2 regions of the Afipia sp. GW822-FHT03D08 genome follow, and region 1 is predicted to be linked to the other one. Evidence: predicted binding sites of a transcription regulator. Region 1 holds the regulator's gene; the other holds the start of a gene.
What was found. The regulator PhoB, encoded in region 1, activates phosphate uptake and scavenging genes when phosphate is short. The targets are predictions, from matches to a motif close to TGTCATNNANCTGTCAT.
Positions count from the first base shown of each region.

Region 2: phnC (phosphonate ABC transporter ATP-binding protein) is a predicted target of PhoB. The motif match lies at 1,218-1,234, and genes of this name have one in related genera.

Region 1 covers NZ_JBXANK010000002.1:586,007-589,529, reverse strand. Annotated here, with positions in the region: gene pstB (phosphate ABC transporter ATP-binding protein PstB) at 1-743, shown strand, start outside; gene phoU (phosphate signaling complex protein PhoU) at 770-1,486, shown strand; gene phoB (phosphate regulon transcriptional regulator PhoB) at 1,514-2,224, shown strand; gene arsC (arsenate reductase (glutaredoxin)) at 2,288-2,692, opposite strand; gene AC1RM7_RS17690 (LacI family DNA-binding transcriptional regulator) at 2,842-3,523, shown strand, end outside.
Region 2 covers NZ_JBXANK010000001.1:178,001-181,523, forward strand. Annotated here, with positions in the region: gene AC1RM7_RS00800 (alpha-D-ribose 1-methylphosphonate 5-triphosphate diphosphatase) at 1-472, opposite strand, end outside; gene AC1RM7_RS00805 (LbetaH domain-containing protein) at 469-1,125, opposite strand; gene phnC (phosphonate ABC transporter ATP-binding protein) at 1,356-2,168, shown strand; gene phnD (phosphonate ABC transporter substrate-binding protein) at 2,266-3,204, shown strand; gene phnE (phosphonate ABC transporter, permease protein PhnE) at 3,271-3,523, shown strand, end outside.

The DNA of each region.
Region 1 (3,523 bases):
TGACCGCGCGAGATCTGAATTTCTATTATGGCGAGCACCACGCCCTGAAGAGCATCAATCTTGTTCTCGGCGAGAACCGCGTGACCGCCTTCATCGGTCCGTCAGGCTGTGGCAAGTCGACATTGCTGCGCATCTTCAATCGCATGTATGACCTTTATCCCGGTCAGCGAGCGGTCGGCCAGTTGATGCTGGACTCGACCAATATTCTCGATCCGAAACTGGACCTGAATTTGCTGCGCGCCAGGATCGGTATGGTGTTCCAGAAGCCGACCCCGTTCCCGATGACGATCTATGAGAATATCGCGTTCGGTATCCGGCTCTATGAAAAGATTTCGAAGTCCGAAATGGACGGCCGCGTCGAGGCCGCGTTGAAGGGCGGCGCGCTCTGGAACGAGGTCAAGGACAAGCTGAACGCCAGCGGCCTCAGTCTGTCCGGCGGCCAGCAGCAGCGCCTGTGCATCGCACGCACTGTCGCCGTCCGTCCTGAGGTCATCCTGTTCGACGAACCTTGCTCGGCGCTCGATCCGATCTCGACCGCCAAGGTCGAAGAACTGATCCAGGAACTCAAGGAGGACTACACGATCGCCATCGTGACGCATAATATGCAGCAGGCGGCGCGTGTGTCTGACAAGACAGCGTTCATGTATCTTGGTGAGCTGGTCGAGTTCGACGATACCAACAAGATATTCACTTCGCCGACCGACCGGCGCACACAAGATTACATCACCGGCCGCTTCGGCTGACGCGCATTCGCGGGAGAAAACATATCATGGCTTCAGATCATACCGCCAAAGCGTTCGACGACGACCTTCAGGAACTCAACCGGCTCGTGGCCGAGATGGGCGGACTGGCAGAACGGCAGATCGTCGATTCCGTCGATGCGTTGATCCGGCGCGACGTCGCGCTGGGCAAGCGCGTTGTCGCGGCCGACCTCGAGATCGATAAACTGCAGCACTTGATCGAGGAACGCGCGGTGCTGACGATCGCTCGCCGCCAGCCGATGGCGGTCGATCTGCGTGAAATCGTCAGTTCGATGCGCGTTGCCACCGATCTGGAGCGCATCGGCGACCTGTCGAAGAACATCGGCAAGCGCGTCGCAGCGCTCGACAGCGATTTCCATCCGCTGAAGCTGATCCGTGGCCTTGAACACATGACCGACCTCGTTCAGTCGCAAGTCAAGTCGGTGCTCGATGCATATGCGGCGCACGATCTGCCTGCCGCGATGACCGTCTGGAAGGGCGACGAAGAGGTCGATGCAATCTGCACGTCCCTGTTCCGCGAGCTTCTGACCTATATGATGGAAGACCCGCGCAATATCGGTTTCTGTATTCACTTGATGTTCTGCGCCAAGAATATTGAACGGATCGGCGACCATGCGACCAACATCGCCGAGACGGTTTTCTACATGATCGAAGGCCAGCAGATGCTCGATCAGCGCCCGAAGGGCGACATGACGAACTTTGCAACGGCCGCGTCAGGCAGTTAATTTGTAAGACGAACTAAAGGACTTGAAATGAGCGCCCGAATTCTTGTGGTCGAGGACGAAGAGGCGTTGACCACGCTGCTTCGCTACAACCTGGATGCCGAGGGCTACGACGTCGAGACGGTTGCCCGCGGCGACGATGCGGACACCCGGCTCAAGGAACATGTTCCCGATCTCATCGTGCTCGACTGGATGCTTCCAGGCCTGTCCGGGATCGAGCTTTGCCGCCGGTTGCGTGCACGACCCGAGACCAAGCAGATTCCGATTATCATGCTGACCGCGCGCGGCGAGGAAAGCGAAAGGGTGAGGGGCCTTGCGACCGGAGCGGACGACTATATCGTCAAACCGTTCTCGGTGCCGGAACTGCTGGCGCGTGTGAAGGGTCTGCTGCGGCGCGCAAGTCCCGAACGCCTCGCGACCGTTCTCGCCTTTGGCGACATCGAACTAGATCGTGACCGGCGGCGCGTTGCCCGTTCTGGCCGCCCGATCGACTTGGGCCCGACCGAATACCGGCTTCTGGAGTTCTTCCTGGAACACCCGGGGCGTGTGTTCAGCCGCGAGCAGCTGCTCGATGGCGTGTGGGGCCGTGACATCTATATCGACGAGCGCACGGTGGACGTACACATCGGCCGTCTCAGGAAGCTGCTGAATCTTGGGCGCGAGTCGGATCCGATCCGCACGGTTCGTGGCGCGGGCTACGCGCTTGACGATCGCTTCGCCAAGGCTGATTCGCAAAACTGAGTCGCAAGTTGCCTGACCTTCACCTCGCATAAGCAGGGTGTTGGTCATCGGCAGCGACGTGCCTCACACAGGGTTGACGACGTCGCCGTCTTCCTTGACGAACCTGCCTATGTGCGGATTTGGCAGAACGTCAAGCACAGCCTCCGAGGGCCGGCACAGCTTGACGCCCTTAGGTGTCACGACGATCGGCCGATTGATCAGGATTGGGTGTGCGAGCATCTGATCGATCAGATCATCATCTGTCCATTTCGGATCGCCGAGCCCAAGCTCGGCATAGGGTGTGCCCTTCTCGCGCAAAAGCGAGTGCACAGAAACTCCCATCGCCGCAATGAGCTCGATCAGTTCTGAGCGGGTGGGCGGCTGCTTCAGATACTCGATAATTGTGGGCTCGATGCCGCTTTGCCGGATCATTGCCAGCGTGTTGCGGGACGTTCCGCAATCCGGGTTGTGATAGATGGTGACGTTCATGGCTGCATCCGTCTTTTAACCAGGCCAATCCGGTTTTCGACCGCTCAAGCCTTGTACGTTGACGGCCGGAATGCGTCGAGTCCGGGCCTTGCGCTTGCTTGTTTTATAGAGCCTCCAAGTCTACGCTCGCCGCGCTAACGTCGTTTGGGATGCAGGAATCGATGAGGCCGAGGCTAGCCGATGTTGCACGTATGGCGGGGGTCGACGTATCCACCGCTTCACGGGTGCTGCGCGGCGAGGAGAGCCAGCGCATTCGTCCAGAGACGCGAGAGCGGATTCTCGAAAGCGCTCGTAGTCTGGATTATTCACCAAATACGCTCGCGCAGGGTTTGCGAACGTCACGCAGCCGGACGCTCGGTCTCATCGTTCCGCAACTCGATAACCCGGTGTTTGCGTCTGCCATTCGCGGTGCCGAAAAATCCTCCGCACGGCATGGCTATTCGTTGCTGATTGCGCACCGGGAGTCGGGCGCGACCGACGCCGTCTATCACCGTCTGTCTCACGGCAACCGCGCCGACGGGCTGCTGGTTGCGAGCCTCGACGATGACGCCCTGTTGCGCGAAGAGCTTGAATCGACCCATACGCCATTCGTGCTGCTCAACCGGCAACTGTCGGGCAGCCCTTATTGTGTCGTGCTCGACAGCCGCGCCGCTGCGGCAATTGCCGTCGATCATTTGGCGCAGATGGGTCACAAGCGGATCGCACATCTTGCGGGCCGTCCCGGCGGGTTCAACGCCGGCGAACGACTGGCCGGATATCGCGACGGATTGAAGCGGCACGGTATTCCGTTCGATCCGAAGCTGGTCGCCGTTGCTGGATACACGGCGGAGG
Region 2 (3,523 bases), on a different contig from region 1:
CGACACGTCCAGCGGCCATCCACTCGGCAATGGTTGGTTCGGCATCGAGATTGAACGTCTCCTGCCGCAGATGAAAGCGGGTATCTGCGGCGAGCCGGGGCCGCATGCCTTCGATGGCATCGAGTAGCCGGTGCGCGTTTTCGGTTCCGCGCAGGCCGGGTTCCCAGGACCATGTGGTGGCATGGAAGACAGTGGTGATGCCGTTGGCAATCGCCTGGCGGTCGCTGTCGACAAGTGCGACATCGATCGGGAAGTCGACGCCGGGACGCGGCATCATCTGGCGCTCGAACGCGTCACCATGCATGTCGACAATGCCGGGAAGAGCAATGAGGCCATTACTATTGAAGCGCAGGGAAGCTGCGCCACTGCGGGACGTTATCTCAGCGATCCTTCCGCCCACAACGTGAATGGATGCATCGACAAGATCGTTTCCAACCAGCGCTTCGCCGCCTTCAATCAAGATGTCCGTCATGTGCCAACTGCTTTCAAAACCAGATCCGGGGATGCGTTATGGCGGTATTTCTCGACGAAGGCTTCGACCGGCAGATTCCTGAAATCAGGTAATGCGGTGCGTAGGCGCTCGTGGTCCCAATCCCACCATGCCAGCGTCATCAGCTCATCTGCGATGCGCTCCGGAAACCGCCGCCGGATCGGCCTAGCGGGATTTCCCCCGACAATCGTATAGGCCGGCACGTCCTTCGTGACGACAGCACCGGCTGCGACCACGGCACCGGTGCCGATGTTGCGGCCCGGAAGCACAATGGCGCCGTGTCCAATCCAGACGTCATGACCGAATGTCACATGGTGACTGCGCCGCCAGGCGAAGAACTCGGATTCATCTGCCTCGCCGGGAAAGTAGGCGCTCGCGCGATAAGAGAAGTGCGCTTGCGACGCGCGATGCATCGGATGATTGCCGGGATTGATTCGCGTCATCGCAGCGATCGAGCAGAACTTCCCGATGGTGGCGTAGGCGATCTGACTGTCATTCACGACGTAGGAATAATCGCCGAGCGTGACCTCGTGCAGGACGGTGCGCGCGCCAATTTCGCAATAAGCGCCGGCGCTGCTGTCACGCAGGTTCGCGGTCGGATCGATAAGCGGTTGTGCGGACAGCTGGCCGGCCATGAATGTCTATTCTCGATACGGATTTTTCCCGGTGAATGCCGGTGCATTGGACGTGAGGTCAACATCTCTTCATGACGTTTCATGACGGCATCGTGAAGTTTGGATGACAAGGGCTTTTCGTCACAGCATACGCGATTTCGGGGGAGTGCAACCGCCGCAGGCGGATGTGTCACACAACTGTAGGAAACCCACGCTAGCGAGGAATGAACTTACTGAGACGGAGTTGGCACATGCTTGAGGTAGACGGATTAACGTGCCGGTTTGGCGCGAAGACGGCCGTCGACAATGCCTCGTTCTCGGTTCAGCCGGGATGCTTCGTCGGCGTGATTGGCCGTTCGGGCGCAGGAAAATCGACGCTGCTGCGAATGATCAACCGGCTGGAGAAGCCGACCGGTGGACGAATTATGTTCGAAGGCGTGGACGTGACCGCCTTGCAGGGCCGTGATCTGCGCCGCTGGCGTGCGCGCTCGGCAATGATCTTCCAGCAATTCAATCTGGTCGGGCGGCTCGATGTCCTGACCAATGTCCTGATGGGGCGTCTTGCGGGCGTGCCCCAGTGGCGATCGCTGATTCAGCTCTGGCCGCAGGACGACAAGGCCATTGCGATTTCCGCTCTCGAGCAATTCGACATGATGCCGATGGCTGCGCAGCGCGCCGACCAGCTTTCCGGCGGCCAGCAGCAGCGCGTGGCGATTGCCCGGGCGCTGGTCCAGCAGCCTGACATTATTTTGGCGGACGAGCCGATTGCGTCGCTCGATCCGCGTAACACCCGGATCGTGATGGATGCGCTGCTGCGTATCAACAAGCATTTCGGCATCATGGTGATCTGCAACCTTCACTCGCTCGATCTGGCGCGGACATACTGCGACCGCCTGATCGGCATGTCCGCCGGGCGTATCGTGTTCGACGGAGTCCCTGCTGCACTCACCGACACGATCGCGCGCGAGCTCTACGATCTTGAGGCTGGCGAAGTGATGGACGAGACTCCGGGCTTTGCGCCCGGAACTCTCGCGCCGGCTTTCGGAACTGCCGCGGTTGCATAAGCGTGCCGATGTCGTGAAGCAGTCTTCGGATTGCGGCATGCTTTGAGTCATCGAATTCGACCTGAACCTTGCGATAACCGACCATACAGAGGACACCATGATCAATCGCCGTATCGTCATTGTGGGTGCTGCTGCGTTCGCCTTCAGCGCCACCGCTGCGTCCGCCCAGGACTGGAAGACCAAGTATCCCGAACTTACTTTCGCAGTTGTTCCTGCTGAGAACGCGTCCGGCGTTACCGAGCGCTGGGCGCCCTTCATTTCCTACCTGAGCAAGGAACTTGGCGTGAAGGTGAACCTCCGCATCGCCAATGACTACGCTGCGGTGATCGAAGGACAGCGCACCGGAACCATCCATGTTGCCAGCTACGGCTCGGCGTCGTTCGCCCGCGCGCGTCTCACAGGTGTGCATACCGACGCGTTCGCACATGACCGAAACATCGACGGCACCACCGGCTACTATTCGATGTTCTTCGTGCTGGCGAAGAGCCCTTACAAGAGCATCGACGATCTGAAGGGCAAGAACCTCGGTCTGGTCGATCCGAATTCGACCTCCGGCAACAATGTTCCGCGTTTCGAACTGAACAAGATGCAGATCACCGACGCGGAATCGTATTTCGGCAAGGTGGTTTTCACCGGCAGCCACGAAAACGCGCTCCTGGCACTCTCGCAGGGGACGGTTGACGTCGCCGCCAATCAGTGGACCGCCGATAACGACTCGACCCTTGCTCAGATGCTGACCAAGGGCATGCTGAAGAATGCCGACGGTTCGGCGATGAAGAAGGAAGACTTCCGCATCGTTCACAAATCGGCGCCGATTTTAAACGGCCCATACGCGGTTTTGACCGAAATGCCGGCCGATCTGAAGGCGAGCATCGAGAAGGCTTTCTTTGAGGCTCCTGCCAAGGACAAGGCAGCATTCGACAGGCTGTCCGACGGACAGAAGAAAGACTTCGCCCCGGCCACCACCAAGGATTGGGACGGCATGATTGAACTGATCAAGTTCGTCGACAGTCTTCGCAAGAAGAAGGCATCCTGACTGACGGAGGGCCGGACAGATGTGCCTGTTCGGCCCTTCCTCTTTCCTGCATAGAACAGTTTCATTTTGACAATCAGCCTTTCCAGCTATCCGCCCCAGCAGATCGCGGCGCTCGAAGCCGCCTACAACGCGGCTATCTCTCGCAAACGACTGCGCTTTGCGGCAGGGCTCGTCGTATTCATCGTGTTGCTGATCGTCGCGGGCTTTGGCGCTGAGGTCGCGCCGAAGACTTTCGTCGAGAAGATCGGAAATTTTGTTGGTTACTTCGACCGCATCCTGAATCTTGACACGGGCAAGCGCGTCTGGACCGATCCCGCCG